Regions from separate parts of the Pararhizobium qamdonense genome, predicted to be linked through region 1. Evidence: riboswitches for the same ligand, from Rfam matches in the RefSeq annotation. Region 1 holds a riboswitch; each other region holds the start of a gene.
What was found. A riboswitch is a leader RNA that binds a small molecule or an ion and turns the genes downstream of it on or off. The one in region 1 is predicted to bind cobalamin.

Region 1 (17,018 bases):
GCCGGCATCGGTATCACCTCGTCCGGCAGCAATGCGGAAATCATCAATCACGGCACCACGCATGCGGCGCTGGACGTGGTGCAACTGCGCGGTGCCTCGGCTATTCTCACCAATAATGGCGAGTTGCGCTCCGACAAGGGCTCGGCGATCTTTTCCAGCGGCAAATCGGCTGTCTTGACTAACCACGGCACCGCAACAGGCGTTGGGACCACCATCGCTTCCTCCGGCGCCAATGCGACGATCACCAATGACGGCGCTGTCATCTCCACCAAGGGCGGCGCGATCGCGGCATCGGGCGCTGTGGCGATCATCACCAATAGCGGCGACATCACCGCGCTGAAGAATGCCATCACGCTCACCGGCGATGACGGCAAGATCACCAATAACGGCCTGATCAAGGCCTCCGGCTATGCGATTGCCGTCTCGGCCGACGATACGATCATCACCAACAACAAGACAATCACGGCAGCCGGCGGCATCAAGGTGGCCGGCGCCGGCGAGACCGTGACCAATTACGGCACGATCACCGGGACGCAGGCATCGCTGGCCACGATCGATTTTTCGGCCGCGAGCAAATCGACCCTGCAGAATAGCGGCCTGATCAAATCGGCCGGCACTGCATTCCTGGGCGGCAACGGCGCCGATTCGCTCTTCAACAAGGGCACCATTACCGGCGACATCAAGCTGGGCAATGGCAACGACTATTTTGACGGCACCGGCGGCAAGGTCAACGGCACGATCTATGGCGGCAGCGGCAACGACGTCTATGTGATCAGCGACGCCAAGATCAAGATTTCGGAAAATGCCGGCGGTGGCACGGACCTCGTGAAATCGACGGTATCCTTCACGCTCGGCAACAATTTCGAGAACCTGACGCTGAATGGCGCGGCCGCCATCAACGCCACCGGCAACGCGCTGGCCAACCAGTTGCATGGCAATAGCGGCAAGAACATCATCGACGGCAAGGCCGGAAACGATATTATCTGGGGTCATGGCGGCAACGATATCCTGACCGGCGGCGCCGGTGCCGATCAGTTCGTCTTCGCCACCAAGGACGGCAAGGACACGATCACCGATTTTGCGGCAACCGGCTCAAACCACGACATTCTCGACCTGACCGGGCTTGCCAGCATTACCGACTACAAGGACCTGGTGAAGAACCATATGAAACAGGTCGGCCACGACGTGTATATCGATGGCCTGAACGGCGACAGCATCCTGTTGAAGAACGTGAAAATGTCGGCACTGGATATCCACGACTTCCTGTTCTAGCAGGATGCTGACAAACCCTGGATTATTCGCAAGAGCGAGACCTCATCCTCCCTCATCCCCGCCCTTGTGGCGGGGATCTAGCGACCCGACGTCCGTCGGGTCAAAAGACTTTTCAACTCAAGGACTTGAGTTGGCTGGATCCCCGCCACGAGTGTAAAGCCCGGAGACATCCCTGACAGGTGTTCGGAGACATGCTTTACACATTTGGCTGGGCATTGAGGTCGATGGTCGCGATCTGGGTGGCGCCGAAACAGACGCTGTAACGTCCGTCTCTTGCGCGCGGCCTGAGTGCGACGGTCTCGCCGAGGAAGGCCGAAGGCACGGGCCAGAGGCGGTCCTTGAAGGATATGTAAGCTTTCGTGGTGCCAACCCGGCGCAGGATTTCGTCCGCCGCATAGTCCGGCTGCGGCAGGGTTTTTGGAAAGCTGCGCGCCGAGGGCGTGTAGCGGCTGGCCGGGACCTTGAAGTCGAGGGCCTGATGGGGACGCTCGCGATTATAGACATGCCGCCAGCGATCCAGCGCCTGTTGTGCCTGATCAAGGCCATGAAGGGTTGCCAGCGAGAACACTTCGGCCTTCAGCGTCCTGTGGAATCGCTCGTTCTTGCCGCGCGCCTGCGGATGATATGGGCGGGCGTGCAGGGTGTGGATGCCCAGCTTGAGCAGCCAGACGGTCAGGCATGTCCATCGCCCAGGGACGGCACAGCCCCAGGGCGAACCGTTGTCGACATAGATCGCGCAGGGCAAGCCATTGCGCCGGAATGCTTTTTCCAGCCGCGCCTGGACAGTGTCAGCGCGTTCGTCGCCACAGGCTTCCAGCGCCACGGCAAAGCGGGAATGATCGTCGATAACCGTCAGCGTGTGGCACCAGCGGCCGCAGGAAAGCTTCAGCCGGCCCTTGAAGTCCATCTGCCACAACAGGTTTGGCGCCTCCTTCTCGAAGCGCTCATAGGCCTTGCCCGGACCCGCATCGGTGGCAATGCGCCCGTGCCGCTTGAGCACGGCATGCACGGTGGATGCCGCCGGTACGCCAGACATTCCGGCCTGGCGCAAGCAGGCGCAGATCTTGCGCGCGCCCCAGGCGGGATGCGCATCACGCACCGCAAGCACGGCCGTTTCGATCTCAAAGGGCGAACGGCGCGGACTTGTGAAGGGCCGCCGGGACCGGTCTGCCAGCCCCTCCAGACCGGAAAACCGCCTCAGCCAGAGATAACCGGTCTGCCGGCTGATATCAAAGCGCCGGCAAAGCTCGGCCACATTGGCCCCCTCACAGGACGCAAGCATCACAAAGTCCTGCCGCTGATCCACAATCGACACATCCCGCCAAACCATCCGCCCGACCTCCTTTGCCAAACGGCAAAAGTGTCAGGGATGTCTCCGAACACATGTCAACTATGTCTCAAGGCCATACAACGAGGGCGGGGATGAGGGGAATTTTGCAGTTCGCTCAATGTCCCGAGTGACCTGCAGAATTGCTGGATGATGCCTTTTTCAGCAGCCTGATAGAGCCTTGGACGATCGATGAGGCTGCAAGCGGTGACGGCCCGCGCCAGGGGCGTCGCCAAATTGCCTCGATTGGCGCGTTTACCGGTCTTACCAACCGAACTGCAAAAGCTGCGAACGTTCAGGCTCCTGTCAGCAGGCGAGCGCAAGAAAAAGGGATCGTCACCCTCTTTGCCTTGATTGCCGGAGCCCATCTTGAATTTTCGCTCTCTCCAGCGGCCCAGCATGGGCAGCATACCGCTCAGCCTGCTCACCGTTCTCTTCATTCTGTGTTTCCAGAACCTGACGTTCTGGAATGAAGCCTTTTATGTCTTCGGCGGTTTCCACCTCAGCTTCTACACATTCGTGGCGGCCATCAGTCTCCTGGTCTTTGCGGGCGTGGTGGTGTTTTCGGTCAAATACCTGATCAAGCCGGTTCTGGTCTTCCTGTTGATCGCAGGCGCAATGGCCTCCTACTACACGGATTTCTTCGGTGTGGTGATCGACAAGGAAATGATCCGCAACGCCGTGGTGACGACGCCGCAGGAAGCCGGTCCGCTGATCACGTTCAAATTCCTCCTGCACATTTTCCTCTACGGTATTCTGCCCTCTTTGGTGGTCTGCCTGGTGCGGATCCGGCACCGTCCTTTCTTCAGCAAGTTTTTCGTCAATCTGGCGGTCATCTCGCTTTGCCTGGCGCTGTGCGTCGGGCTGATCGTCTCGAATTATTCGGGCATATCCTCCAGCATCCGGCAGCATCGCGACATGATGGCCAAGCTGACGCCGTTTGCAGCGATCACCTCGGCGATTGGTCTGGGCGTCAGCACCTATCGCGAGATCGGCATCGTGCGGGCGCCGCTCGGTACCGATGCCAAGCTTGGCCCGCTCACTGCAAAGGCCAACAAACCCGTCGTCACCATCATCGTCGCCGGAGAAACCGCACGCGCGATGAACTTTTCCCTCAACGGCTATGCGCGGGAAACCAATCCGGAGCTGAAGACGCTGGGAGTGACGAACTTTACAAAGACCACTAGCTGCGGAACGGCAACCGCCGTATCCCTGCCTTGCATGTTTTCCGTCTATGGCCGCAAGGACTATAGCGACCGCAAGGGCCGCTCCACCGACACGCTGATGGACGTTCTGCGCCGCGCGGGCATTGACGGCTACTGGTGGGACAACAATACCGGCAGCAAGGGCATCGCCGATCTCATCAGCTTTGCCAGCCTGACCAAGCAGAAAAACAGTCCGCTCTGCAAGGAGGACGGCTGCCTGGACGATATTTTCCTGAGCAAGCTTGATGAAAAGCTGGCCGGCACGACCAAAAACACCGTTATCGTGCTGCACCAGCTCGGCAGCCACGGCCCGTCCTATTATCAGCGTTATCCGGAGGAATTCCGCCGCTTCCAGCCGGATTGCCGCACGCCGCAGCTCTCCGATTGCTCACGCGAGGAGATCGTCAACGCCTATGACAATTCGATCCTCTACACCGATCACAACCTCGCGGAAGTCATCAAGCTTTTGAAGAAGCACCAGGATACGGTCGACGGGGCGATGATCTATATGTCCGATCATGGCGAATCGCTTGGCGAGAACGGAATGTTCCTGCATGGCGCGCCCTACATGTTCGCCCCTGTCGAGCAGACCCATGTGCCGTTCATCGCCTGGTTCTCCGAACAGTATGCCCAGCTGACAGGCCTTGATCGCGCCTGCCTCAAGGCCCGCGCCGACACGCCCACCTCGCACGACAATCTGTTTCATACCGTTCTGGGCATGATGGACGTTGTCACCAAGGTCTACAATCCAGCGCTTGACGTGTTTGCCGCCTGCCGCTCAAGCGCTGGTGCACCTGCGGCTGTGCCGGAATCCTGATGTAGTGAACCCGGCCCGACATATCCCTATCCCGGTTGCCGTCGCCCCTCACCCTGGCCCTCTCCCCGCTTGCGGGGAGAGGGGACGACAGAGGTTGCCGCAGGTCCCTTCTCCCCGCGAGCGGGGAGAAGGTGCCCGACAGGGCGGATGAGGGGCTTTTGCCCCCAAAAAAGAGGCCATTACGCCTCGATCTGCACGTCTCCGATCGGGCGGGAACAGCAGGCCAGGATGTAGCCTTCGTCGATTTCGTCGTCGAGGATGCCGCCATTGTGGTTCATATCGACTTCCCCGGAAATCTTCATCACCCGACAGGTGCCACACAACCCGCCCTCGCAGGCGGCGCCGATGCGCACGCCGGCGGAACGCGCCGTCTGCAGGATGGTCTGGCCGGGCTGACACTTGGCCTCCTTGCCGGCCATGGTGAAGGTGATGGTGGCAACCGCCGTCGCATCCGCTTCGCCGGCACCGGCGCGGATGGCAAGCTCTGCCGGATCCGGCGCATTAGCCGGCTGAAAGCTTTCCTCGTGATAGCGGTTCATGTCGAAACCGACGCTTTCCAGCATGGATTTGACGCCGCGCATGAACGGTTCGGGGCCGCAGCAGAACACGGTGCGCTCGCGGAAATCCGGCGCCAAGAGCGCCAGCTTCGATGTCTCGATGCGGCCACGCAGCCCGTGCCAGCTGTGGCGCGGCGCATGCGTCTCGACGATGAAGCCGAGATTGAGATTGGGCATGTTGCGAGAGATGTTTTCCAGCTCGTCGCGGAACAGCAGATCGTCGGGCTGGCGGGCGCAAGACAGGAACGAAACGTCCGTCTGCGGAGCGCAATCGGCCATCCAGCGGGTCATCGACATCATCGGCGTGATGCCGGAACCCGCCGAGATGAACAGGTATTTTTCGCCGGGATGGCGCACGAAGGAGAAATCGCCGAGCGGGCCGAATGCCTTCAGCTTCATGCCCGGCTTCAGGTTTTCAAACATCCAGCGCGTGCCGATGCTGGATGCCTGGGCCTTGACGGTCACGGCGATGGAAAACGGCCGTGACGGGGTCGAGGACAGCGTGTAGGTGCGCATCACCGGATCATCCGGCGCTACCGGCAGTTCAAGCGTGACGAACTGGCCCGGCAGATAGCGGAACCAGCTGTCCTTGTCGGCCTTGAAGCCGAACGTCATCACATCCGGCCCTTCGGCGGTGACGGAAATGCATTCCAGCAGTTGCTGGCGGTCGTTGAACGGCTGCAACTCGTCGAAGTGCCGGAAGGATGAAGCAATCGTCATGTCAGGCGACCCGGACCAGAGGGGTGGAGATGGACTTGCCCTTCAGGCGCTCGGCCATGAAGTTGGTGTACCACTCGACGAACTGCATCACGCCGCCTTCATGCTCCGGCGAATAGGGGCCGGGCTGATAGGCGGGCGAGCGGATGCCGAACGCGTTTTCCTCGACGATCTGGCGGTCCTGGTCGTTGGTCTCGGTCCAGACATGCGTCAGTTCGTCGATCGTATAGTCAACGCCTTCGACGGCATCCTTGTGCACCAGCCATTTGGTGGTGACCTGGGTGAGTTCGGGGCCAAGCGGCAGGACGCGGAAAGTGATGGCGTGGTCGGCCAGCACATGGTTCCAGGTGCTTGGATAATGGAACAGGAGCAGCGTGCCGATCTGGCTCTGATTGACATCATCAGACAGCTGGCGCTTGACGGCGCGTTTGCCGGACATGGTGTAGCTTTCGGCGCCTTCGATCAGCGGCATGCGGGCAACGCGGAACTGGCCGGTGTGATCGATCTTGAATTCGCTCGGCAGGCCGGAGGCTTCGCAATGGGCCCAATGGGCGGCGATGACCGGATCATCCTTGGCACCCTGCACGCCGGTGGCGGTCGGGGCTTCCGGATAGGTGCGGCAAAGCTCGGGGTGGTTTGCCGCGCAATGATAGCATTCGCGGTTGTTTTCCCAGACGAGCTTCCAGTTGCCCTTTTCGATGATCGTGCTTTCGAAGGCGACCTTGGTATCCTTCAGATTGTGCGGCGTCAGATAGGACGAGACCATGTCGCGCACCGGCTGGAAATCCATCGCCTCGTCAGCCAGGCAGATGAAGATGTAGCCGCCGATGGTTTCGCAATGGATCGGCTTCAGGCCGTGCTGGTTCTTGTCGAAATCCTCGCCCATCTGGCGGGCAAACAGAAGCTTGCCGTCCAGCTCATAGGTCCACTGGTGATAGGGACAGACAAGCTTGGCGGACGAACCCTTGGCACCGGCGCAGACGCGCGAGCCGCGGTGGCGGCAGGAATTGTGGAGCGCGCGCACGGTGCCCGTACGGTCGCGGACGATGACAACAGGGTATTCGCCGACCTGCACGGTGACATAATTGCCGGATTTCGGGATTTCGCAGTCATGGCCGATGAACAGCCAGTCCTTGTACCAGATCTCCTCCATATCGAGCCTGTAGAGATCCGGATCGGTATAGAAGGCCTGTTCGAGACTGTGGGTGTCCCGGCGGTTCGTCAATTTGCGGAGGACTTCACTGCGGAGATCCATGGTCATTTCCCTTGTGCTCGCCAACGTTCTTTTGAAGGTTGCCGCAGGCAGGAAAGGAACCGCCGCCGCGCCGGGAGAGCGCGTGGATATAGTGGTTCTCCTTCCGGCTGCCCGCCGCAACCCAGATATCAATTTCATCACAAGGCTGGTTTCCGGGCTCTGGAGCTGTCCTTGCGGACGATCCCGGCGCCTTCCCGGATTTCTCCAGTGGCCTTTTGCCGAGGTTTCGCTCCACCACCGTTGCGGGGGCAGCGCCGGATTTCGACCGGCTTCCCAATTCTCCGCCCTCCCTATAAAGGCGGCACCTTGAGTGTCTTCATCTAATCCTCACGCCCACGAAAACAGCCGCCGATTAACGACATCCGATTCCAGAATGACGACACGCAACAGATTGCGCGGCGGCAAAGCTCGCCTGTCTATTTTATAAGCATAAACAAGGCGATCTGCCGGATTTGGATCAAAATCCGGGTTTTCCGCACAACGCTTCGGCAATCGGCCAGGATACGGCCTCTTTGCGACATCGCCCGCCACACATACGCGCCTTGCCATGTGCCGGTTTCGCCACGAAAGATTGATGCGCCGAAAGACTGCATTAACCATAACCGGGTAACCTCGTCGCATTCGCGATTAGCCCCGCAATGCGCGCCACGCATTCCACCGCAGTCTGGTAGAGGCCGATGTCAAACTTGAGATATTTCGATGCCGCCAAGGTCAAGGAGCCGGCCCCCTCGCCGAAGGCGGCGATCTATACCGAATTCCTGCGCACCGGGCGGATCAACCGGAACCATCAGCAATGGAGCGCGGCCGAAAAACGTTACCTCACCCATCAGGAAGTGGCTGTGCGCACCGGCAAGAAGCTCGAGGCTGCCGGCACGGTCACGCATGACCGGATCAACGGTTTCCATCGTTCGATCCGCTTTCCGAAACTGCTGTTTCACCGCACGCTCGCCGATAGCCCGCATCTCGGCTATTGCCATGTCACCGCCGCCAGAACCCGGTTTGCCAAGTTCGAGGATGTGCGCTGGTCGTTCTATATCGCCAATTTCTTCTCCGATATCGGCGACGACCAGCATTTCTTCGAGAAGATCAAGCTCGGCTATTCGCGGATGTATTTCGCCGTCGCAACCGAGATGGATGCCGAGGCCGGCAAGCTGACCGTCAATCGCGCCGTGCATGACAACGGGCTGCTGTTTCGCACCCGCGACCCCAAGGAAGCGCTGAAGAACGTGCTTTTGCTCGGCGCCCGCAATGCCGAGCTTCGCAAGATCATCGGCAGCCTCTGACCGCATCAACCTTCGAATGCGCTTGGCAATACCCGGCCTTGCGCTGTAAGGAAACGCCATCGCGCCTGCCTGTCTTTCGTAAGAGGGCGCATTGACGTTTGGAAGCTTGATGGCCCTGATCATAGACACGCGGACCGAGCCGGACCGAGCCCTGACGATCGCCTGCGAGACGCTTCGCGAAGGCCTGCCGGTGGCGATCCCGACCGAGACGGTCTATGGGCTGGCGGCGGACGCCACCAATCCCGATGCCATCAGCCGCATCTATGAAATGAAGGGCCGCCCGCGCTTCAATCCGCTGATCTGCCATGTCTCGGATTTCGCGATGGCCGAGGCCTATGTCAGCTTCGATCCGCTGTCGCGGCAACTGGCCGAAGCCTTCTGGCCCGGACCGCTGACCCTGATCCTGCCGTTAAAGCCAAACAGCGGCGTACACCCGCTGGCCTCGGCCGGTCTCGACACGCTGGGCATCCGCATGCCGGACGGATTTTCCCGGCAGGTGATTGCCCGGTTCGGCAAACCCTTGGCAGCGCCCAGCGCTAACACATCCGGCAAAATCAGCCCGACCAGCGCTGCGCATGTCGAGACCGATCTTGGCGGCAAGCTGGCGTTGATTCTCGACGCCGGCGCTGCCGAAATCGGCTTGGAATCGACCATCATCAAGGTGGACGGCGATGACATCCGGCTGCTGCGGCCCGGTGGCCTGGATGCCGCCGAGATCGAGGCACTGACCGGCAGGACCGTCACACGGCCGCAAACGGCGGGAGCCGTGATCGAGGCGCCGGGCATGCTGGCATCGCATTACGCGCCGGGTGCTGCCGTGCGGCTGAACGCTACGGATGTCAAAGCCGGTGAAGCGCTGATCAAATTTGGCGGCAAGCCCTTGGCCGGCGAGGAAAACGCCGTTGTCATCCTCGACCTCAGCCCATCGGGAAACCTGCGCGAAGCGGCTGCCAACCTGTTTGCCTTCATGAAACGGGCCGATGCGTCCGGCGCCAAGACCATTGCCTTTGGCATGATCCCCAGCGAGGGCCTCGGCGAGGCCATCCTCGACCGCATCGAACGCGCTGCCGCACCACGGGAATGAGCCTATGACCAACACCCTGCCCTCCGCCGATCTGATCGTCCGCTTTACCGCCATCGTCGGCGCCGCCAACGCGCTGACGGATGAGGCGGATATTGCGCCCTATCTCGTCGAATCCCGTGGTCTCTACAAGGGCAATGCACCGCTGGTGCTGAAACCCGGCAGCGTTCAGGAGGTGTCGCAAATCCTCAAGCTTGCCAGCGAAACCGGTGCGGCGATCGTGCCGCAGGGCGGCAATACCGGCCATGTGGCGGGGCAGATTCCGCGCACGGGCGCCCAGGATATCGTCCTGTCTCTGGCACGGCTGAACCGCATCCGCGATATCGACCCCGTCGGCAATGTCATCGTTGCCGATGCCGGCTGCATCCTTGCCGATATCCAGAAGGCGGCGGAGGCCCATGACCGGCTGTTTCCGCTCTCGCTCGGTTCGGAAGGTTCCTGCCGGATCGGCGGCAATCTTTCCACCAATGCCGGCGGCACCGCCGTGCTTGCCTATGGCAATATGCGGCAACTGTGCCTGGGCCTCGAAGTGGTCTTGCCAACAGGTGAAATCTGGGACGGGCTGCGGCGCCTGAAGAAGGACAATACCGGCTACGACCTGCGCGATCTGTTCATCGGCGCCGAAGGCACGCTGGGCATCATCACCGGCGCGGTGCTCAAGCTGTTTCCGCAGCCGCGCGGCCATCAGGTTGCCTTTGCCGGCCTGAAAAGTGTCGAGGATGCGCTCGCCCTGTTCGACAAAGCCTCAAGCCTGTGCGGGCCGGCGCTCACGGGTTTCGAACTGATGCCGCGCCTGGGAGTCGAATTCACCGCAAAGCATATTCCCGGCGTGCGCGATCCGATGGAGACGGTGCATGCCTGGTACGCGTTGATCGACATTTCGACCGCCGATTCAGCCGAAAGCGCCGAACGGATGATGCAGGCCGTGCTCGAAACCGAAATCGCCAGCGGCCTGATCGAAAATGCGGTTGTCGCCACCAGCGAAGCGCAGCGCAAGAGCCTGTGGCACATGCGCGAAAGCATGTCGCCGGCGCAAAAGCCGGAAGGCGGGTCGATCAAGCACGACGTCTCGGTGCCGGTCTCCAGCATTCCGGCCTTTATGGCGCAAGCCGATGCGGCCGTGATGAAGGCCATTCCCGGTGCACGCATCTGCTCGTTCGGCCATATGGGCGACGGCAATATCCACTACAACATCTCGCAGCCGGTCGGCGCCGACAAGGATCAGTTCATCGGCCGCTGGCGCGAGATCAACGCGATCGTTCACGGCATCGTCCTGTCGTATAACGGCTCGATCTCGGCAGAGCACGGCATCGGCCAGCTGAAGCGCGACGAATTGGCAGACGTCCGCCCGGCGATCGAGATCGACCTGATGCAGCGGATCAAGCACGCGTTCGACCCGGCCGGGATCATGAACCCCGGCAAGGTGCTGAAGGCTGATTGATATCCGGCATCAGAAGCCGCCCAGGCGCAGCTGCGAGAGGCCGAATAGCGTATCGGCGCTGATGCCGCCGCCACCACCGCCCGACAGGATCAACTGGGCAGCGGAAATATCGACATTGTTTTCGACGTCGTAAAGGGCTGTGAAGCGCAGCAGCAGCTTCTCCAGCTTGTCCGGATCCTGCAGGTCCTTCACGTCAAGCAGCCGGTTGATATAGGCATATTGCACGTCGACATCGGCACTCGACATGGCCTCGGGGATGCTGAATGTGGTCTGGATGACCTGTAGAAGGGCGCTGTCGGCCAGAAGATCGTAAGCGGTGTTGATGCCGCTCGCCTGACGCCGAAAATAGAGTGCAAGCCGCACGCCGGCATTGTCCTCGCCCCTTTGCTGCTCCAGGGTCTGGTTGAGATAGAGATCTTCCGTCTCGAGCAGGCCGCGCTTGGTCTGGATACCCAGTTCGGGGCGGGCGAGCTCGCCCTTGCTGTCGAAATTATAGGAGGCGACGAGTTCCTTGTAGATCGTCGTGTCCGGCTCCTTGTTGATGAAGCTGTCCGGATCGCTGAAATCGGATTGAAACATCTTGCGGACGTAGTCGGTCGACACTTTTTCCGGATCCAGCCCGGCGGAAACAAGCACGAAATCGACCAGGCGCCGGTTGGACAGGAGCTCGTCGAGGGATTTGACCTTCGCTATCTCGGCGCTGTAATATTTCGCTTCCTCGGTCGCCTTGGTCTTGACGTCCTCGGTCGCGAAACGGCTCTTTTCGATGACATAGGACTTGGCGGTGTTGAGGATTTCGGATTCGGCCTGCGCCAGCATCGGCACGCCGGCCGATCCGTCCGCATTGAAATTGAACGCCTTTGCCAGCTGCAGATAGCGGTCGTCCTTCAGCGTATAGACATAGCTCTTCGGATCGGTGAGATCGCTGGTCAGCACCCTCCTGATCTTGCGCGCCGTGTCGCTTTCGTTTTCAAGGCCGACCGCAGTCAGCGCCAGTTTCATGATCTTGGTGTCTGCAATCAGATCATCGACATTGGAGACGATCTTAATCAGGCTCTTGAAGGAATTGATCAGGGTCGCGTCAGCCGCTTCGTCGGCATCGTTGTAGCGCACCATGTAATTGTCGGAGGTCGTCTTGATCTGCGCCGCCGTCTGCGGCTTGTCGCCGGCGGCAAGCGTCCCGTCCGTCTGGAAGTTGAACGCGGCCCGCAAGGTCTTGTAGGCGGCATTGTATTCGCCTCCCTTGGTGTTGACGTAGCTTGCCGGGTCATTGGGATCGCTGGTCAGAATGCTTTCGAGCATCGTGACCGTGGTGCTCGACGGCAGGCCAAAGGCTGTGAGGATGTAGGAATAGAGCCGGCTGTCACCCTTGATCTGCGCGACCGTAGTGACGTTGGCAATCGTTTCCTCATAATAGGCCTTGTGCAGCACGGCGACCGAGTTCGTCGCGCGCGGCGCCTTGTAGGCGTAGACTTCCTGGGTCGCCTTGCGGCTGTCTGCCGCCTGCGCCGTTCCGCCCGACGGCACGGAGCCATCCGCTGCGAAATCATACATCAGGGCCAGGTCCTTGAAGACGGCGATCCGCGCGATCGTGGCGGTGCTTTCCTGCTGTTTGGTCTGCAGGTCGGTGGCGTAGAAATTCACGCCCTTCATGGTTTTCAGCGCGGTCTGGCGCTCGTCGATCTCAGCCTGGAACGCAGCCTTCTCGGCCTCGGTGACATCCGGCTGGTTCATCTGCGTGCGCAGATCGCGGATTTCAGCCTCGACGCCGGCATAGGCATCGATATTGGAGGTCATTTCCGGGAAAGCGGCATCGATGGTGGCAATATTGTTCTGCAGCGTGGTTTTTTCGGCCTGCAGCGTCACCTTGTCTTCATCCGATGTCTCGGGCCGCGCGAGCAGAGCATCGATATTGGTGATGCGCGTCTGCGACTGGACACGGCTCGACAGGGCCGAAAGCGCCTGGTCGGACGAGGCCTTGGTGGCGATTGCCGCGTCCAGCGCGGGAGCGAAGTTGGTGTTGAAGTAGCTGTTCGGATCGTTGAGATCGCTCGTCAGCGCGCCGCGCACCTGGGCATAGTTGAAATATTTCGCGTCAACGCCGAAGACCTGAAACGTGTAGGACCGCAACCTGTCATTCTGCAGGAGCTGGTCCACGTTGGTGATCGTGTCCATCATTGTATCGTAGTAGCGCGTCTCCTGGACCATCTTTGTATCGATGTTGGAGACCGACTGATTATACAGGCCGATCAGCGCGTCTTCCTGTGCATCACTTTGGACCACCTCGGTCGACTGGGAGAAACTGAATGCCCTGGCGAAATTCTGGTAGCGGTCATCCGTCAGCATATTGGCGTAGCTGTTGTCGTCGCTAAGGTCGCTCTCCAGCACCTTTCGCATGAAGGCCTTCGCATAAGTCATGTCTTCCAGGCCATGTGCCTTCATGGCATAGGCATAGAGCCTGTAGTCGCCGAGGAACTCGTCGATCGAGGTGACGTTGCCGATGTTGGCCTTGTAATACTCGGTTTCGCGGGCGACCAGCGTCTGCTGCGCGGTCCGCTGAAGACTGGTCTTCATGTCGCGCGTGAGGAGGTTGTAGTCGATGTAGGTGGAAACCATTGCCGCTCTGCCGATCGCCTGAAACCGCCCGGCGCCAAGGGGCAACGACGGACGCAATGCCGCGCAGTGCGGCCATATTAAGAGACACCATCGCCGGTCTTGCTTGTGCGTGGCTTTTCCTCACCCCGGCGGCGCGGGATTGGGGGATCGGCAAAATTCTGCCGATTTTCTTCAGATTTGAGAAACCCTGCTGCGTTGGCCTTTGCTAACCATCAGGAAATGCAAAGTTTTTTAACTGCGATTTTTAAGTGGTCTCAAACCCGGCCCGCCTATCCTTGGCTCACAGAGGACGAAAAGTCCCGACGAGAAGACCGGGAACCGGCTCTCAAGGAAAACAAGGGCGATTGAAATGCTAAAGACACTTTCCCAACCGGCTTGGGTTGAAACCACACTGCGACTGGATCCAAAGCGCTTTCCCCAGCAGGCAAGCTATACCTTGCACGGACAGTCCAGCAATGTCACCATAAGCCTGGACGAGCGTGGAGCTGTCCTGCGCAAGGTTTTGCCATCCAGCGGCCTGCCGCTGTCGATCGCCCTGCCGGCTCGCGCCTTCAAAGGCGTGGCCGCCCGTGCCATCGACCATGGAGACGGAGAAGTGACTGTGACGCTTGAACTGCATCATGACGACCCGGATCTCTGCATCCCGCTTCTGGTTGCCCACGATCTTTCCGACATTGCCGCCGACTGGCGCACCTGGTCGGAAGCCTACCGGATCCCGATGCTGATGGTCGAAGCCGACGGCGTCGCCCGCCCGCTGGAAGAGCATCTCGGCGAAGTCCGCACCCGCGATATCAAGCCGCGCCGCCGCCACTCCCTGTTCAACGACCGCCGCCCGCGCTTCCTGATGCGCCGCGCGACCGGCAGCCTGGGTGTCAACATGAAGATAGACGGCCGCGAGATCATCGCCCGCAACTGAGTTTCGACACAATCTCCAAGCCTTCCTCCAGTGCAAACGACCGGCTGTCCCTGCAGCCGGTTTTTTGTTTGTTTTTTCAGATGCTTAACAAGCCTCTGAAAAACCCCGGAAGCGCCTTCTTGATGCCACAGGCAGACAGCACATTGCCGGCACGAGAAGGAGACAGATCATGCGCACATTCATCCTTGCGGCTATTGCCGCCTTTTCCGCCCGCTTTGCCAGAACAAAGAAGACCCGCGAAAAAGACATGAGCTGGGCTTAAGCCTCGAGATACTTTGCCCACGGCCCTCCGGCCATCCGGAGGGTTTTTTTATGCAAGCCGAACAATCAGGGCTGCACAAAGGCTAAGAAACAGGATCAGCCCGACGACGTTGTTGAACTTGAACAGCGTCAGGCATTGGGCGGCATCGTGGATGTCGAGCACGAGGATCTGATAGAACAGAAGTACGGCTGCCATCAGAAGTCCGAGATAGGCAAGCAGCCCGGCGCCAGCCAGCGCAAACGCCACGAACAGCAGCAGAATCGTCAATCCGTAGAGCGCAAAGAGCCAGGGGCGCGGACGATCGCCGAAGCGCCGCGCCGTCGAGCGCACGCCGATCAGTTCGTCATCCTCCTTATCCTGATAGGCATAGATCGTGTCGTACCCCACCGTCCAGGCGATGGCTGCGGCGTAGAGGACAACCGGGGCCAGCGCAATCGAGCCGAATTCCGCCGCCCAGCCCATGATCGCGCCCCAGGAAAAGGCAAGACCGAGGAAGAATTGCGGCCAGTCGGTAAAGCGCTTGGCAAACGGATAGACGGCGACGAAAACCAGCGAGAAGATGCCGAGGCCAACGGAAAAGCCGTTGAACTGCAAGAGCACGATCAGCCCGGCAAGCGCCTGCAGCACCATGAAAACCTTGGCCTGCAACCGCGTGACGCGGCCCGACGGCAGGGGCCGCGAGCGGGTGCGCGCCACCTCCATATCGATATCGTGGTCGATGATGTCATTATAGGTGCAGCCGGCGCCGCGCATGGCGACAGCGCCGATGAAGAACAGCAGAAGATGGAAGACGAAGCGGCCCGCCGAAAACGTGCCGAGCGCCGCCGCCGCGTTGGCGGCAAGTGCCGCCGACCAGAAGCAGGGCCACATCAACAATTGCCAGCCGATCGGCCGGTCCCAGCGGGCAAGCTGCGCATAGGGCCAGAGCGGCCTTGGCAGCACGCGGTACACCCAGTTGTTGGACGGCGCATCGTAGACGCGCCCGGAATCGGCAGGACGTGTGGTCATGCCGATTGTTTGCAGCGCCAGCGGCCGCCGGTCAAGCAGGCAGACCCCCGCATGGCAGGCTCCGGCCTATTCCAGGGTGAAATCGAAACGGTAGGTGGCCGACAGGCCGACGAGGAACTGATTGCGGCTGCCGCCTTCTTTGACGATGCTCGAATCAGCTGCCGGGCCCATCAAACGCTTGTATTCGGCAAAGGCGCTGGCTTCGATCTTTTCGGTCGCCTGCCAAGTGATGGCGGCTCCGGCGCCAACAGAGTTCAGGCCACCGGAGGGCGTATATTTCGAATAGCCGGATTTTGCCGCTTCCGACCCGTTGATGCCGTAATAGGCGTCGAAATAATCGCTGGTGGCCGCCGAGAGGCGCGGGCCGGCGGACAGGCGCACAGTATCGGTGACGTCGATGAAGCCATCGGCCGCCACATCGGCGACGATGCCGTGATGGCTGCGGATGCCTTGGCGCAATTCGGCACGGATGCGCAGCCAATCGGTCGGATAGACTTCGGCAAAGCCGCCGAGTTCGCCGCCGAAGCGGACGGGATCAATGCCCTTCAGATCGGAGGAGGTATCGTCATCGCGCTCGAAGATCAGCTTGCCGACGACACCGGCGCGGAACGCACCCTTATCGACGAAGGCAAAAGCCGGATTGTCGTTGCGCGAGGAAAACCGCACCGTGCTGCCGGCCCGGCCAAGCGAAATCAGCGGCGCTGCCTGGAACAGGCGATCGGACGAGCCATCATATTTCGGGCCGAGAAAGCCGGTGGCGCCGACTTTCAGGTACCAATCGCCGGACCAGAAATGCTGGCGCTCCTGCGCCTGAGCGCCGGCGGACGTGGCAAGAAACAACCCCATGGAAAGGGCAAACACGGATCGGTTGAACACGTCGCAACTCCAGACAAACAATGCTTCGTTAAGCGGCTTAACACTAGGGATCTATACACCAGGGATCGATGATAGGAGCCCATAGGATCGGCTCGATTTTCGTTTCCGGCCGGAAGAGGCCGTCCTATGGTCTCCTATCATCGATCCTTGGTGTTGTAGGCTTTGCCTCACTACCATCCCGTTAACCAGCCGCCTTTAGCAATTATTTTCCATAGGCGGCGCAATCGGCCCCGCATTGTCGCCAATTTGCCATAGCCGAGGTCACGCCAGCGTGCGCGATTTCAGATAGGTGCTGGGTGCGCTTCCAAGCATGCGCCGGAACATCGTGGTGAAGGCGGCGATGTTTTCATACCCGGCATCGAGCGCCACATTGGTCACGGGCTCG
Region 2 (5,340 bases), on a different replicon from region 1:
GGATGGCGTTTCGCCGCTCAGCCTGCTCGACAAATTGCTGCCGGTCTACGGACAGGTCCTGGCCGAGCTTTCGCAAGCGGGTGCAGATTGGGTGCAGATCGACGAGCCTTGCCTGGTTCTTGATCTCACGGAGGCGGAACGTGCCGCGTTCGCTCATGCTTACGAGACGCTCAGCACTGCTGCGCCCGGCCTGAAGGTCATGCTGGCAACCTATTTCGGCGCGATCGGTGACAATCTGGAGACGGCGCTCAAACTCAAGGTCGCGGGCCTGCATGTCGATCTGGTGCGGGCGCCGCAGCAGGCCGCCGTGCTGATCGACAAGGCACCGGCGGATCTCGTCCTGTCGCTGGGGATCATCGACGGACGCAATGTCTGGCGCGCCGATCTTGTCGGGCTGTCCAAGCGCATCCAGCCGCTGATCGAAGCGCATGGGCATGGCAAGGTGCAATTGGCACCGTCCTCGTCGCTTTTGCACGTGCCGATCGATCTGACGCTTGAAACGGCGCTTGATCCGGAACTCAGGTCCTGGCTTGCGTTCGCCAATCAGAAACTCGATGAGCTGGCCTTGCTGGCAAAGGCATTCGATGCCGGTAGCGCGCAGGCGGAGACGGTGTTTGCCACATCGATCGCGGCGGCCAGCGCGCGCCTGACATCGGTGAAAGTGCATGATCCGCTCGTTGCAGGCCGGTTGAAGCAGGTCGATGCCACGATGCTGAAGCGCACGTCGCCATTTGCAAAACGTCAGCGGTTGCAGCAGCAGCGATTGCGCTTGCCGCTGTTTCCGACGACGACGATCGGTTCGTTCCCGCAGACGGCGGAGGTGCGCAAGGCCCGCTCGAAACATGCAAAGGGCGAGCTTTCCTATGTCGATTACCAGGCGTTTCTTGAGCACGAGACCGCGCAGGCGATCCGCTGGCAGGAGGAGATCGGCCTCGACGTTCTGGTGCATGGTGAATTCGAGCGAAACGACATGGTGCAGTATTTCGGCGAACAGCTTTCCGGCTTTGCTTTCACCCAGCATGCCTGGGTGCAGAGCTACGGCTCGCGCTATGTCCGCCCGCCGATCATCTATGGCGATGTCTCGCGTCCGAACCCGATGACCGTTGCCTGGTGGAAATATGCGCAGGCGCTGACGGCAAAGACCGTCAAGGGCATGCTGACCGGACCGGTGACGATCCTTAACTGGTCGTTCGTCCGCGACGATCTTCCGCGCAGCACCGTCTGCAAGCAGATTGCGCTGGCCATCCGCGACGAGGTTCATGACCTTGCCGAGGCGGGCGCGGCGATGATCCAGATCGACGAGGCGGCCTTGCGCGAAGGACTGCCGCTGCGACGGGCGGACTGGAAAGCCTATCTCGACTGGGCGGTCGAAAGCTTCCACCTTTGCTCGACCGGCGTTTCCGACGAGACGCAGATCCATACGCATATGTGCTACTCGGAGTTCAACGACATCATGCCGGCAATCGCCGCCATGGATGCCGACGTGATTTCCATCGAGACGTCGCGGTCGAAGATGGAACTTCTGTCGGCCTTCACCGGCCGTGGCTACCCGAACGAAATCGGGCCGGGTGTCTACGATATCCACTCGCCGCGGGTACCCGCTGTCGAGGAAATGGTCGAGCTTCTGGACAAGGCGAGCGAGGGACTGGTCGCAGGACAGATCTGGGTCAATCCGGATTGCGGCCTGAAGACGCGCAAATGGGAAGAGGTCAAGCCGGCGCTGGTCAACATGGTTGCCGCAGCCATCCGGCTGCGTGCCAGCCTGGAGCGGGGCCGCGCGGTCAATTCATGACGCCAGCCGCAAAACAACAGACGGCGCCGGGAGATTTCCCGGCGCAGTCCCGCCTCATCGATCTCCGGCATTAATTCCCCATTATCCACAACGCAGCAAAAATAATGTGGCGCAGGCCCTGAATCCGGCGTCTACACATTGACGTCATTTTCCCGTCGTATACTATATCTAGTGTTCAACGGTCCTCCGAATCGAAGGGTGAGGAGGCTAAGAGGGAATACGGTGCGCCAGGGCTTTCAAGCTCCGGCAAAGCCGAAGCTGCCCCCGCAACTGTCAGCGGCGAGCGTCTGTTTCATTTCAAGTCACTGAAGCATCAGGCTTCGGGAAGGCGGAATGGACGCAACGACCCGTAAGCCAGGAGACCTGCCATTGAGCGAAAACGTCCACGGGCGGGGTGCCCGGAAGGTCGCGTGATATGTGGCGGAATGAGTCCGCTTTGTGCTCGCGTTCGTCCGATGCCCGCCAAACAAGGCTTCGGGGTGAAGGCATGTCAGTCAATCGAATTCGCAGACCAACAGACGCGGAATCGCGATCGGCGGCGCAGGCCTAACCCCTCGCAAATATCGGAAATGAACAACAGCGATCGGACCCGCGTGCAGCGGCTCGGAGCCTTTCGCCTGCCGGCAACATCACAGACCCACGATCACAAGACCCACGAGGACCATCATGGATATCACCGTTTACAGCAAGCCTTCCTGCGTCCAGTGCACCGCGACCTATCGCGCGCTCGATCGCAAAGGCATCGACTATCAGGTCGTCGATATTTCCAAGGACGAGTACGCCTTCGCAAAGGTGATCGGCCTCGGTTACCAGCAGGTGCCGGTGGTGATCGCGGGGCAGGATCATTGGGCTGGGTTCCGGCCGGACAAGATCAGCGCGCTTTCTTGAGTACGGCCTGAGCGTGGCCTGAACACGAATGGACAAGCGATGGGCCTGATCGTCTATTATTCCAGCCTATCGGAAAACACCCATCGCTTTGTCGCCAAGCTGAATTTGAAATCCATCCGCATTCCCGTCAGCAACGGCGTGGAAACGCCGGATGTGCGCGAACCCTTCGTTCTCATCCTGCCAACCTATTGCGGCGATGACGGCAAGGGCGCGGTTCCAAAGCAGGTGATCCGCTTTCTCAACGATGCGGACAACCGGTCCCTCATCCGGGGCGTGATCGCCGCCGGTAACAGCAATTTCGGCGAGACATTCGGTCTCGCGGGCAATGTCATCTCGGAAAAATGCCGGGTGCCGTACCTCTACAGGTTCGAGCTTCTGGGTACGGACGAGGACGTCGCCAATGTCATCAATGGATTGGAACGATTTTGGACGTCTCAGAGACTTTGACGCGGAGCGCAAAACCGCTCAACACTTTGGCTCATTCCGCTGGCGAACGCCCCTTGAAGGCGACGGAAACCGCGATTGATTACCACGCGCTGAACGCGATGCTGAACCTTTATGACGATGAAGGAAAGATCCAGCTCGACAAGGACCGGCTGGCTGCCAAGCAATATTTCCTGCAGCACGTCAACCAGAACACCGTGTTCTTCCATAACTTGCGGGAAAAGCTCGATTACCTGGTGACCGAGGGCTATTACGAGCGCGAGGTTCTCGACCAGTATTCGTTCAATTTCGTGCGCGACCTCTACGATCACGCCTATGCCAAGAAGTTCCGCTTCCCGACCTTTCTCGGTGCCTTCAAGTATTACACCAGCTACACGCTGAAAACCTTTGATGGAAAACGCTATCTCGAGCGGTACGAAGACCGCATCTGCATGGTGGCGCTGGCGCTGGCGCAAGGGAATGAAGCGACGGCCCGCGACATGGTTGACGAGATCATTTCCGGCCGCTTCCAGCCGGCGACGCCGACCTTCCTGAATGCCGGCAAGAAGCAGCGCGGCGAGCTCGTTTCGTGCTTCCTATTGCGCGTTGAGGACAATATGGAATCGATTGCCCGCGGCATCAATTCGGCGCTGCAGCTGTCGAAGCGCGGCGGCGGCGTCGCCCTGTCGCTCACCAATATCCGCGAGGCGGGTGCGCCGATCAAGCAGATCGAGAACCAGTCGTCGGGTATCATTCCGGTGATGAAGCTCCTCGAAGACAGCTTCTCCTATGCCAACCAGCTTGGCGCACGCCAGGGGGCAGGGGCCGTCTATCTGAACGCCCATCATCCCGACATCATGCGCTTCCTCGATACGAAACGCGAAAATGCCGACGAGAAGATCCGCATCAAGACGCTCTCGCTCGGCGTCGTCGTGCCGGATATCACCTTCGAACTGGCAAAGAACAACGAGGATATGTACCTGTTTTCGCCCTATGACGTGGAGCGCGTCTACGGCGTGCCGTTCACCGAAATTTCGGTGACGGAGAAATACCGCGAGATGGCGGATGATGCCCGTATCTCCAAGAAGAAGATCAAGGCGCGCGAATTCTTCCAGGTGCTGGCCGAAATCCAGTTCGAGAGCGGCTATCCCTACATCATGTTCGAAGACACGGTGAACCGGGCAAACCCGATTGCCGGCCGCATCACCATGAGTAATCTCTGCTCGGAAATCCTGCAGGTGAGCGAGGCCAGCGACTATAATGAAGACCTGTCCTACAAGCATATGGGCAAGGACATTTCCTGCAATCTCGGTTCGCTGAACATCGCAGCCGCAATGGACAGTTCCGATTTCGGCAAGACGATCGAAACCTCGATCCGGGCGCTGACGGCCGTTTCCGACATGAGCCATATCTCGTCGGTGCCCTCGATCGAGAAAGGCAATGACGACAGCCACGCGATCGGCCTTGGCCAGATGAACCTGCATGGCTATCTCGCCCGCGAGCGCATCCATTACGGTTCCGACGAGGGCGTCGATTTCACCAACATGTATTTCTACACGGTGACCTACCATGCCATCCGGGCATCGAACCGGATCGCCGTCGAGCGGGGATCGAGCTTCAAGGGTTTTGAGGATTCGAAATACGCATCCGGCGAGTATTTCGACAAATATGCCGGACAGGAATGGGTACCGGCGACCGCGCGCGTGCTCGAACTGTTTAAGACCGCAGGTATTCACATCCCGACGCAGGAAGACTGGCTGGCGCTGAAGTCCGCCGTCATGGCGACCGGCCTCTATAACCAGAACCTCCAGGCTGTCCCGCCGACGGGATCGATCTCCTATATCAACCACTCGACTTCCTCGATCCATCCGATCGTCTCTAAGATCGAGATCCGCAAGGAAGGCAAGATCGGCCGCGTCTATTACCCGGCGCCGTTCATGACCAACGACAATCTCGACTATTACCAGGACGCCTATGAGATCGGCCCTGAAAAGATCATCGATACCTATGCGGCGGCCACCCAGCATGTCGATCAGGGCCTGTCGCTGACCCTGTTCTTCCGCGACACGGCAACGACGCGCGATATCAACAAGGCGCAGATCTATGCCTGGAAGAAGGGCATCAAGACGATCTATTACATCCGCCTCAGGCAGATGGCCTTGTCCGGCACGGAAGTGCAGGGCTGCGTGTCGTGCAGTTTGTGATGTGAGGCGCTACCGTTTTCGTCACGCCTGAGC
Region 3 (9,157 bases), on a different replicon from region 1:
AACGACCACTCCACACCCCATCTCAATCCCTCAATCCCCCAACAAATTGTCCCGCAACGTCGTGCCGGGATAAGCGTTGCGATACCGGCCGCGGCGTTGCAGTTCCGGGACGACGAGATCGACGAACTCTTCGAAGCAGCCTGGAGTGTAGGTTGCGATCAGCATGAAGCCGTCGGCGCCGCCTTCGTCCATGAAGGTTTCCAGTTTATCGGCGATATCGGATGGCGTGCCGACGAGGACGGGCATGCCCATGCCCTGCGCATAGATGATCGCCGCTTCGCCGATGGTCACGGGCGCGCCGTCGCGCGCGTAGAGGATCGATTCGAACAATCCCTGGATACCCGGCACTTCGATGTTCTGGACATATTCGTCCAGGTCGTATTTCGAGAAATCCAGTCCGAAATGTCCCGACATCCAGGCGAGCGCACCCTCGAGCGGGATGCAGGCCTTGATGCGTTCATATTTCGCCTGCGCCTCTTCGCGGGTTTCCGCGACGACCGTCTGGACACCGAAGATCAGCTTGACGCTGCCTTCTTTTCTGCCGAAACGCTCGCGCACCCGTTGGTCGAGGTCGCGGCTATAGTCGCGCATGCGGTTGACGGTCGGAAGGACGGCGAAGATCGCCTCGGCATGTTTGGCGGCGAAGTCCCGGCCCCGATCGGATGATCCCGCCTGCCAGAGCACCGGTTGCCCCTGCGGCGACGGTGCCACGAAATGGCGGCCGCGGCATTTGAAGAATTCGCCCTCGTGGATGACTTCGTGGACCTTTTCGGGATCGGCATAGATGCCGCTTGCCTTGTCGGCGATGATGGCGTCAGGCTCCCAGGAATTCCAGAGCTTGTAGCAAAGCTCCATATATTCTTCCAGGCGCTCATACCGGTGCCCCCGCTCGCTCATCTCCGCGCCATAGGCATCCCACTCGCTTTTCGAGTAGGACGAGACGACATTCCAGGCGACGCGGCCGCCGGACAGGTGGTCAAGGCTCGAAAGCCGGCGTGCCATCGAATAGGGGTGCTCGAACGCCGTCGAAAGCGTGACCCCTACCCCAAGATGCTTGGTTGCCCCGGTGATGATCGGCGCGATCGTCGATGGTTCATGGGTTGGGCATTGCACCGCATATTTCACGGTGAGATCGGAGGAATTGCCATGGGTGTTGTAGGGTGCCAGCTCATCGGCGATGAACATCGCGTCGAACAGGCCGCGCTCCATGGTGCGCGCCATATGCTGCCAATAGCCGGGGCTGGCATAATCCCAGCCGACCTTGTCCTTGGGATGGCGCCACATCCCCGTGGCATGGCTGTTGACGCCGTGCTGGATGAAGCCGAGGAGGTGAGCCTTTTTTTGTGTCATAGCGTTTTTTCAATTCTGCAGGAGGTTTTCACGAAGCGTCTTTCCGGCATAGGCCGTCCGGTAGCGGCCACGCCGCTGGAGTTCGGGAACGACGAGATCCACGAATTCCTCAAAACAGCCGGGCGTGTAGGTTGCGAGCAGCATGAAGCCATCAGCCCCGCCCTCGTCCATATACAGTTCCAGCTGGTCGGCCACATCCGACGGCGAGCCGACAAGTGCCGGCATGGCAAAACGCATGGAGTAGATATCGGCCGCTTGCGCGATCGTTACCTCAGCGCCGGCCCCTGATCTGACCAGGGCATCCTTAACCCCCTGGATCCCGGGTATCTCGATCTCCTGCAGGGGTGTATCGGGATCGTATCTGGAAAAATCGACGCTCAGCTGTCCCGACAGCATGGCGAGCGAGCCTTCTCTCGGCAAAAGCGCACGAATATCGTCAAACTTGCGCTCCGCCTCCCGGCGCGTCTCAGCCACGATCGGCTGCACGCCGTAGATCATCTTGACGCTTCCTGCCGCCCGCCCGAATTTGCCGGTCACCCGGCCATTCAGATCGTCGGAATAGGCGCGCATCTGAGCAATATCGGGATGGATCGCAAAAATCGCTTCCGCATGTTCTGCGGCAAAATCCCGGCCTCTTTCGGAGGATCCCGCCTGCCAGAGCACGGGCTGTCCCTGCGGCGACGGTGCGACGAAATGGCGGCCACGGCATTTGAAGAATTCACCTTCGTGAACGATTTCGTGGACCTTTGCAGGGTCGGCGTAAACACCGCTTTCCTTGTCGGCGATGATGGCGCCCGGCTCCCAGGAATTCCACAGCCGCTTGCACAGGCCGACATATTCCTCGATGCGGTCATACCGGCGGCTTCGATCGTCCATGGTGGCGCCATAGGCATCCCATTCGCTTTTCGAATAGGAGCCGACAATGTTCCAGGCGACGCGGCCACCGGAGAGATGATCAAGGCTGGAGAGGCGCCTTGCCATCGAATAGGGGTGTTCGAAAGCGGTGGACAAGGTGATCCCCACCCCGAGATGGGAGGTGGCGGTGGTGATGATCGGCACGATCGTGGAAGGTTCGTGCGTCGGGCATTGTACGGCCCATTTCACCGTCGCATCGGAGCTGTCGGCGAAGCTGCTATAGGGTGCCAGTTCGTCGGCGATGAAGATGGCGTCGAAAAGCCCCCTCTCCATGGTCCGCGCCATATGTTGCCAATAGTCAGGCCGGGTGAAATCCCACCCGACCTTGTCTTTTGGATGCCGCCACATGCCCGTTGCGTGGCTATTGACGCCGTTCTGGATGAACCCGAGGAAGTGCGCTTTTTTCTTTTCCGTCATGCGATCGATTCCGGCTCAAGGCCATTTCCAAAGGTCAGTGCGAGCGGTTCTGCTCTTTTTGAGCGGCCTCAGGCGAGAGTTCGATTTTTGTTTCAAAAAAGAACGCAACCCCTACCCCGACGGTGGTCACAAGCACGAGGAAAGGACCGACATAGATGAACCAGGAGGCGTACCCAATTCCCACGACGCTGACGATGGAGGTCAGAAAGGCAAGCGCGATGCCCGCCCAGTGACCGTTTTGGGGCACGGTGCCCTGATCGTCCTTGCCGTTGCGGAAGTCGGCAATCGCGTTGCGGACGCCACGCCAATATCCTGCGGCAAAATAGAGGGTGGACAGAAGCGCACCTGCGATGATGACGATGGTGATGTTCGACATTGTTTGCCTGTCCTTATTCGGCTGGAGACGCGATAGCAGCGCCGTTCGAGGGGTGACCAAGAGCGATGTCGTTGGTCTTGCGCAGGTCAGCGTAATCGAACCGCTGTGGCTGCAGCAGAGCGCCGATCACGACGGTCAAACCGCTGATCCCGACGATACTGATGGTTCCGATCAGATCTCCGTAGAGATGGCGGATCGGCATGCCGACGAGGATCGCAAGCACAATGCCGCTGACGAAGCCGAGGGTCGTTGTTCGCGGCCAAAGGATTGCGAGAACCAGCGGCAGCAGGATCGAGCTTTTCAGGGCGTAGATCGTCAGCACTAGCGTCGTGAAATCCACGCCCGACAGCACGATCAGGAATGCGATCAGACCACCGGCCAAAATGGAGACTTTGGTGATCAGGAAGAGTGCACTTTCCGTCGTCCCCGGCGCGAAACGCTTGACGATATCGACAGCGACGATCGACGAGAGAGCCGAGCTTGCGCCGTCAATCGTGGAATAGCAGGCCGCCAGGATCATCAGAACGTAGATGACGACGATGAACAGAGGCAGGCCCAGATGCGAGATCAGGTAAGGGCCAATGGCCGCCGTGTCGCCGCCGATATCGGCCGGTGTCAGGCCGTAGGCGATACCGATCAGCCCCAGCGTTCCCAAGGCAATCGGGATCGGATAAAACAGCACGCCGGCCCAAACGAATGTCCGGTTGACATATTCGGCCTTGATCGCCCAGGCTTTCTGCCAGAACGTCTGGTCGGCGATTGCCGCCGCAAAAATGCCGAGCGCAAGGGTGATACCGAAGCCAGCGGCCGCGTCCCAACGCAGAACCGAAAGGTTGTCCGGATTGGCCTCGCCGACGCGCTGAACCACAGCGGCCGTTCCCCCCGGAACGGCGTCGAAGGCCAATGCGACGATGATGGCTGCGGGCACCGTGATCATCAGCAGATTGATCGTTCCTGTCATGACGCTCGTCCAGAGCCCGCCGAAATAGGAATAGGCCAGCACCGATAGCAGGCCGACAAGGGCTGCATAGGTCCAGTCGATGCCGAAGACCGTCGACATGACGACCGACGTGCCCTTCAGGTTGATGAGGATCTCAAGGATGATCCCGAAGATCATCGTCAGCGTCACGATCGACGTCGCCACGCCGGACTGGTTGAAGCGGTTCTTTGTGAATTCCGAGATCGTGTAGCCGTTCGGCATCTGGCGGCGCAGGATCCTGGTGAAGGGCACCAGAAGCATGATGGCCAGGCCATTCGGAACCACGAACCAGAACAGGCCGGACAGCCCCCATTCGAACGTCATCGCCGATGTCATCATCACCGCCATGGACCATGTCCACACCGAGATGACGGAACCGACGCCGAAACCGAAGCCGATCTTGCGGCCAGAGATGATAAAGTCGTGGGTGTTTCGCACCAAAACGCGCCGGATGAAAAATGCCAGCACAAGGCTTGCGACACCCAGCCCGACGAGCAGGGAATATCCCAGAAGCGGTGTCAGCCCCGGCGTGAGCTGTAAAGTTGTCTTATCCATTATTACAATCCCCGAAACGTATCTAAAATGTCGCGAACGACGCGGCCGGGACCGTAGTGAAGCGGCAAATCGAACAACAGAGTGTTATGATTTAAATCTAGCGATTTTATAGAATATTTTATTCTTGAAGAGCAAAGCTGGACAAACGTTTTTCGTCTGCGCGTTTCGCCAGGCTGTTCCGCGTGAGACGGGGATCCGCACGTCAAATTTGATCAAATCGCGGCATCCAAGCTGCGATTGTGCCCGTTTATCAACACTTTATCAGGGTTGCGACATCAGAAGCGCGGAAAGGCCTATCTGGTGGATTGCGCTTTGAACGCTCTCACGGCTCAATCAAGCCGGTATTGCACATGCTGGCGCCCGTGATGGGCGGAGCGTTCGATATAGGCGCGCACACCAAAGACTCTCGCGATCAAATCTTCGGTCAGAACCTCTTCCGGCGTGCCGGCGGCCACGACTTTTCCGTGGTGGAGAATGGCGAGCCTGTCGCAGAACATGGCCGCGAGGTTGAGATCATGCAGCGCGATGATGCTGGTGACAGGCAGTTTGGCGACGAGCGACAGGATTTCGAGCTGGTGCTGGATGTCGAGATGGTTGGTCGGCTCGTCAAGCAGCAATTCGCTCGGGGTCTGCGCCAAGGCCCGGGCAATATGCACACGCTGGCGCTCGCCGCCCGACAGCGTGTGCCAGAGCTGTCCGGCCCGCTCCTCAAGGCCGGCATGATGCAGCGCATCGGTGACGGCCTTGTCGTCTGCAGCGCTCCAGGGCGTCAGCGGACCGCGATGCGGCGTGCGGCCAAGCCGCACCACATCCAGCACCGTGACCTGCGCCTCGGTTGTCGCCTGCTGCTCGACCAAGGCTACCCGCCGGGCGATATCGAGGCGGGCCATGCCGGCAATATCGGTACTCCCCAGCGAAATCACGCCGCTTTTGACATTGCGCAGACGGCAGATCAACTTGAGCAGGCTCGATTTTCCAGACCCGTTCGGCCCCAGCAGCCCGAGCGTCTTGCCGGCAGGCACATCGATGCTGATGCCATCGACGATCATCAGGCCACCGGCAGACCAGCGCACATCATGGATGACGATGCTCAAACCGGCCTCCTTGCCTTGTAGAGAATGAGCGCAAAGGCGGGTGCGCCGAACAATGCGGTGACGACGCCGATCGGCAGGATCTGCTGCGGGATGATGACCCGCGAGACGATATCGGCCGCCACCATGAAGATCGCGCCGGTGATGGCCGCCGCCGGCAAAAGGCGGCCATGCGCGGGGCCGACCAGAAACCGCGCCGCATGCGGAATGACCAGTCCGACGAAGCCGATCGAGCCGACGATGCTGACCATCGCCGCCGTCATCAGCGCGGTGGCGCCGAGCAGGATGATGCGCACGCGGTTGATGGCGATACCGAGCGCTGCCGCCGCATCGGCGCCGAAGGTGAAGGCATCGAGCGCCCGCGCGTAAAACATCGACACGGCAAAACCGATCAGGGCAACAGGGGCCGCCAGATAGACATCGGGCCAGCGCACGCCCGAAAGGCTTCCGAGCAGCCAGAACATGACGCCGCGCGCCTGCTCGGCATTGGCCGATGTGGTAACGATGTAAGAGGTCAGCGCGTTGAAAAGCTGCGAACCGGCAACGCCGGCCAGGATGATCCGGTCTGCCCCGCCGCCTGCACCGGCGGCAAGCGCCGAGACGAGAACGAAGGCGACGACCGCGCCGATGAAGGCACCGGTCGAGAGTGTCAAAACACCATAACCGAACCCCAGGATCATCACCGCGACAGCGCCTGTCGAGGCGCCGGCGGAGATACCGAGCACATAGGGCTCGGCCAGCGGATTGCGCAGCAGCGCCTGCAGGATGGCGCCTGACAAAGCAAGTGCGGCGCCTGCACTTGCCGCCAGAAGCGCGCGGCTGAGCCGGTAGTCCCAGACAATGCCCTGATGGATCCGGCTGAGTTCGAAAGCGGTGCCGAACAGGCGATTGGAAACGGCCTTGGCCGTCGTTTCCAAGGGAATGGGGATCTCGCCGATGGAGACGGCGAGACTGATGACGAAGCCGAGGGTCACGAAAGACAGGATGACGAGCGCGAGACGCGCCCACCACCTTTCGCCGGTCACCAGGGTTTGAGCCATGGCCAGGCTCACTGCGACAGGCCGAACGACTTGATGCCCTTGGCGAGGATCTCGATACCGTCGATCGTGCGGATCGTCGGGTTCATCGATTGCGCATCCATTTCAACGAAGCGCTTGTTCTTCACGGCATCGAGCTGGCTGGTGACCGGGTCATTCTCCAGGAAATCGATCTTCACGGCCGGATCGTCGGCGGCATAGCGGCGGCGGTCCATGGTGGCGATGACGATGACGGACGGGTTGGCCTCGGCATTCGTTTCCCAGCCGACCAGCGGCCATTCCTCTTCGGTGGTCACCACATTCTGGGCGCCCAGCGTTTTCAGGATATAGGCAGGGGCGCTGTTCTTGCCGGCGATAAAGGCATCCCCCTGCACTTCCTTGCTGGAAAACCAGAAGACCACCGGCAGCGCACCCGGCCTGGCGGCGCCGATCGAGGCAACAGCGTCGGCTTCGCGCTTCTTCAACTCTGCAATCAGCGCGTCGCCGCGATCCTGGATGTCAAAAATCCGCGAAAGCTCGCCGATTTCCTGGTAGATCAGGTCCATGGTGAACAGTTCGCGGCGAACGCCGTCGCCGCCGTCGGTATTGATCTTGGCCACGCAATCGGCCGGCGACACATAGGTATTGATGCCGAGGCCGGAAAACTGCTCGCGTTTGCCGACCGAGCCTTGAGCGCCGACATGCCACTCGAATTCGGCGGCGACCAGATCGGGCTCGGCGCCAACGACGGATTCAAAGCTCGGGTCGTTATCGGCCAGCCGCTTGATGCCCTTGTTGGTCTCGGCAAAGGCCGGCAGAACCGGACCCACCCAGACGGCGGTGCCCGCAATCTTGTCGGCGAGACCCAGCGAAAACAGGATTTCGGTCATGCCCTGGCCGATCGAGACGACCTTCTGCGGAGCCTTGTCGAAGCGCACGGTCTGGCCGCAATTGGTGATGTCGAGCGGATAGGTGGTGGGCGCTGCGGCAACTGGTGCGGCAAAGGCGATGACAGCGATGGCTGCAGCCGGCAGCGGCGCCAGAACACGGGACAGAGGAAGAATACGGGTGATAAACATTTGAACCTTCTTGAAAACGGAATTCCAGTCCGGGCGCCAGGGCGCCCGTGGAATTGAAAAGGGGAACGGCAGCTTTTGCTGTGCAAAAGCGCGCGTAGGCTTTCAGCCGCCTGCTTAGGGACGGCGACAGAATTCCGTTATGAAGAAAACGGCGCGAAAACGCCGGATGCGGCGGTCGAAATCAAACATGATGGCTCCTGTTCCGGGCAACCCCGCCCGGGAAGTTGGATGTTTCTTTCGACGGCAGGTCTCCTGGCTCACGGATATCTGTCTCTCGCCTGCCTTCCCGAAAACCTTGAGGGCTCGCAGTGGCTTGGCGCTTCTTAAAAGCGCCGGATGGCGATCGGCAATCCGCTTACAGTTGCGGGGGCAGCCACGGTCTTGGTCCCTGTTGGGTCTTCCGCACCGTGTTCCCTATTAATCCCCTCGAAGTCATCCATCGGGGAACCGTCAGATGTCACTTAGTCCAGCGGCAGTGGCGGCGTCAAGACGAGAGCGCCACGAGAGCGCCGCCCCTTCCCCGTTTACGGCATCAACTGGCCGCCATTGACCTCGATGATCTGGCCGGTGACATAGCCAGACAGCGACGGCGACGCCAGAAACAGAAAGGCGCCCACACATTCGTCGGGCGTACCGACCCGGCCCTGCGGAACGGTCTTGCGCTGGGCGTCCAGCATCTCCGGGCTGGTATAGCGGTCATGAAAAGGCGTGGCGATCACGCCGGGTGCGACCGCATTGACGCGAATATCGTCGGCGGCAAACTCCTTGGCGTGGCCGCGGGTGATGGTCGAGACGAAGCCTTTGGACGCCGCATAGAGAATGGCGCCGTTGCCGCCACCATTGCGGGCGGCAATCGAGGTCGTGTTGATGATGAAGCCACCCTGCTTCTTCAGAAAAGGATGCGCGGCGCGGGTCGCCGCCAGCACGGATCGGGCATTGAGGTCCATGACACGCTCGTAATGCGCATCGCTCATTTCGGCCGTCGTGACGCGTCCGAGCATGCCGCCGGCATTGTTGATCAACCCATCGAGACGGCCGAAATGGGCGGCAGCCTCCTCAACGACGCGTTCCGTGACACCATCGGCAGACAAATCGCCCTGCACCAGAACCGCCTTGCCGCCCTCGTCTACCACTTCGCCAAGCAGGTTTTCCGCAGCCTGCCTGCTCTCATTGTAATGGATCGCCACGCTTGCGCCCTGTGCCGCCAAAGCACGCACAAGGGCAGCGCCAATGCCGGTCGATGCGCCGGTGATCAAGACCGCCTTGCCGTCGAGGTCGCCGATACGCACCCCGTTCCATTGTCCCTGTGCCATCTCTCATCCTCGATTACAGTGAAAGGAAGCACGGAGAATAGCGTTCGAAACAGGATTGCCCAGTGC

Region 2: it holds a riboswitch for cobalamin, as region 1 does, so the genes downstream of both, nrdH (glutaredoxin-like protein NrdH) here and PYR65_RS17895 (aromatic ring-hydroxylating oxygenase subunit alpha) in region 1, are expected to answer to the same signal.
Region 3: it holds a riboswitch for cobalamin, as region 1 does, so the genes downstream of both, PYR65_RS22925 (ABC transporter substrate-binding protein) here and PYR65_RS17895 (aromatic ring-hydroxylating oxygenase subunit alpha) in region 1, are expected to answer to the same signal.

Annotation. Positions count from the first base shown of each region.
Region 1 covers NZ_CP119566.1:3,636,305-3,653,322, forward strand. Annotated here, with positions in the region: gene PYR65_RS17870 (calcium-binding protein) at 1-1,272, shown strand, start outside; partial or broken gene PYR65_RS17875 (IS481 family transposase) at 1,431-2,602, opposite strand; gene PYR65_RS17880 (hypothetical protein) at 2,743-3,072, shown strand; gene PYR65_RS17885 (phosphoethanolamine transferase) at 2,999-4,621, shown strand; gene PYR65_RS17890 (hybrid-cluster NAD(P)-dependent oxidoreductase) at 4,801-5,898, opposite strand; gene PYR65_RS17895 (aromatic ring-hydroxylating oxygenase subunit alpha) at 5,900-7,150, opposite strand; cobalamin riboswitch at 7,277-7,474, opposite strand; gene PYR65_RS17900 (DUF6656 family protein) at 7,828-8,433, shown strand; gene PYR65_RS17905 (L-threonylcarbamoyladenylate synthase) at 8,543-9,517, shown strand; gene PYR65_RS17910 (FAD-binding oxidoreductase) at 9,522-10,955, shown strand; gene PYR65_RS17915 (DUF1217 domain-containing protein) at 10,965-13,571, opposite strand; gene PYR65_RS17920 (DUF6101 family protein) at 13,921-14,487, shown strand; gene ubiA (4-hydroxybenzoate octaprenyltransferase) at 14,798-15,757, opposite strand; gene PYR65_RS17930 (MipA/OmpV family protein) at 15,824-16,603, opposite strand; gene PYR65_RS17935 (AraC family transcriptional regulator) at 16,895-17,018, opposite strand, start outside.
Region 2 covers NZ_CP119567.1:352,738-358,077, forward strand. Annotated here, with positions in the region: gene metE (5-methyltetrahydropteroyltriglutamate--homocysteine S-methyltransferase) at 1-1,792, shown strand, start outside; cobalamin riboswitch at 1,955-2,177, shown strand; gene nrdH (glutaredoxin-like protein NrdH) at 2,459-2,680, shown strand; gene nrdI (class Ib ribonucleoside-diphosphate reductase assembly flavoprotein NrdI) at 2,720-3,127, shown strand; gene nrdE (class 1b ribonucleoside-diphosphate reductase subunit alpha) at 3,181-5,307, shown strand.
Region 3 covers NZ_CP119567.1:359,307-368,463, reverse strand. Annotated here, with positions in the region: gene PYR65_RS22955 (LLM class flavin-dependent oxidoreductase) at 31-1,350, opposite strand; gene PYR65_RS22950 (LLM class flavin-dependent oxidoreductase) at 1,360-2,682, opposite strand; gene PYR65_RS22945 (hypothetical protein) at 2,717-3,058, opposite strand; gene PYR65_RS22940 (sodium:solute symporter family transporter) at 3,072-4,592, opposite strand; gene PYR65_RS22935 (ABC transporter ATP-binding protein) at 4,922-5,686, opposite strand; gene PYR65_RS22930 (FecCD family ABC transporter permease) at 5,683-6,723, opposite strand; gene PYR65_RS22925 (ABC transporter substrate-binding protein) at 6,732-7,778, opposite strand; cobalamin riboswitch at 8,004-8,245, opposite strand; gene PYR65_RS22920 (SDR family NAD(P)-dependent oxidoreductase) at 8,303-9,091, opposite strand.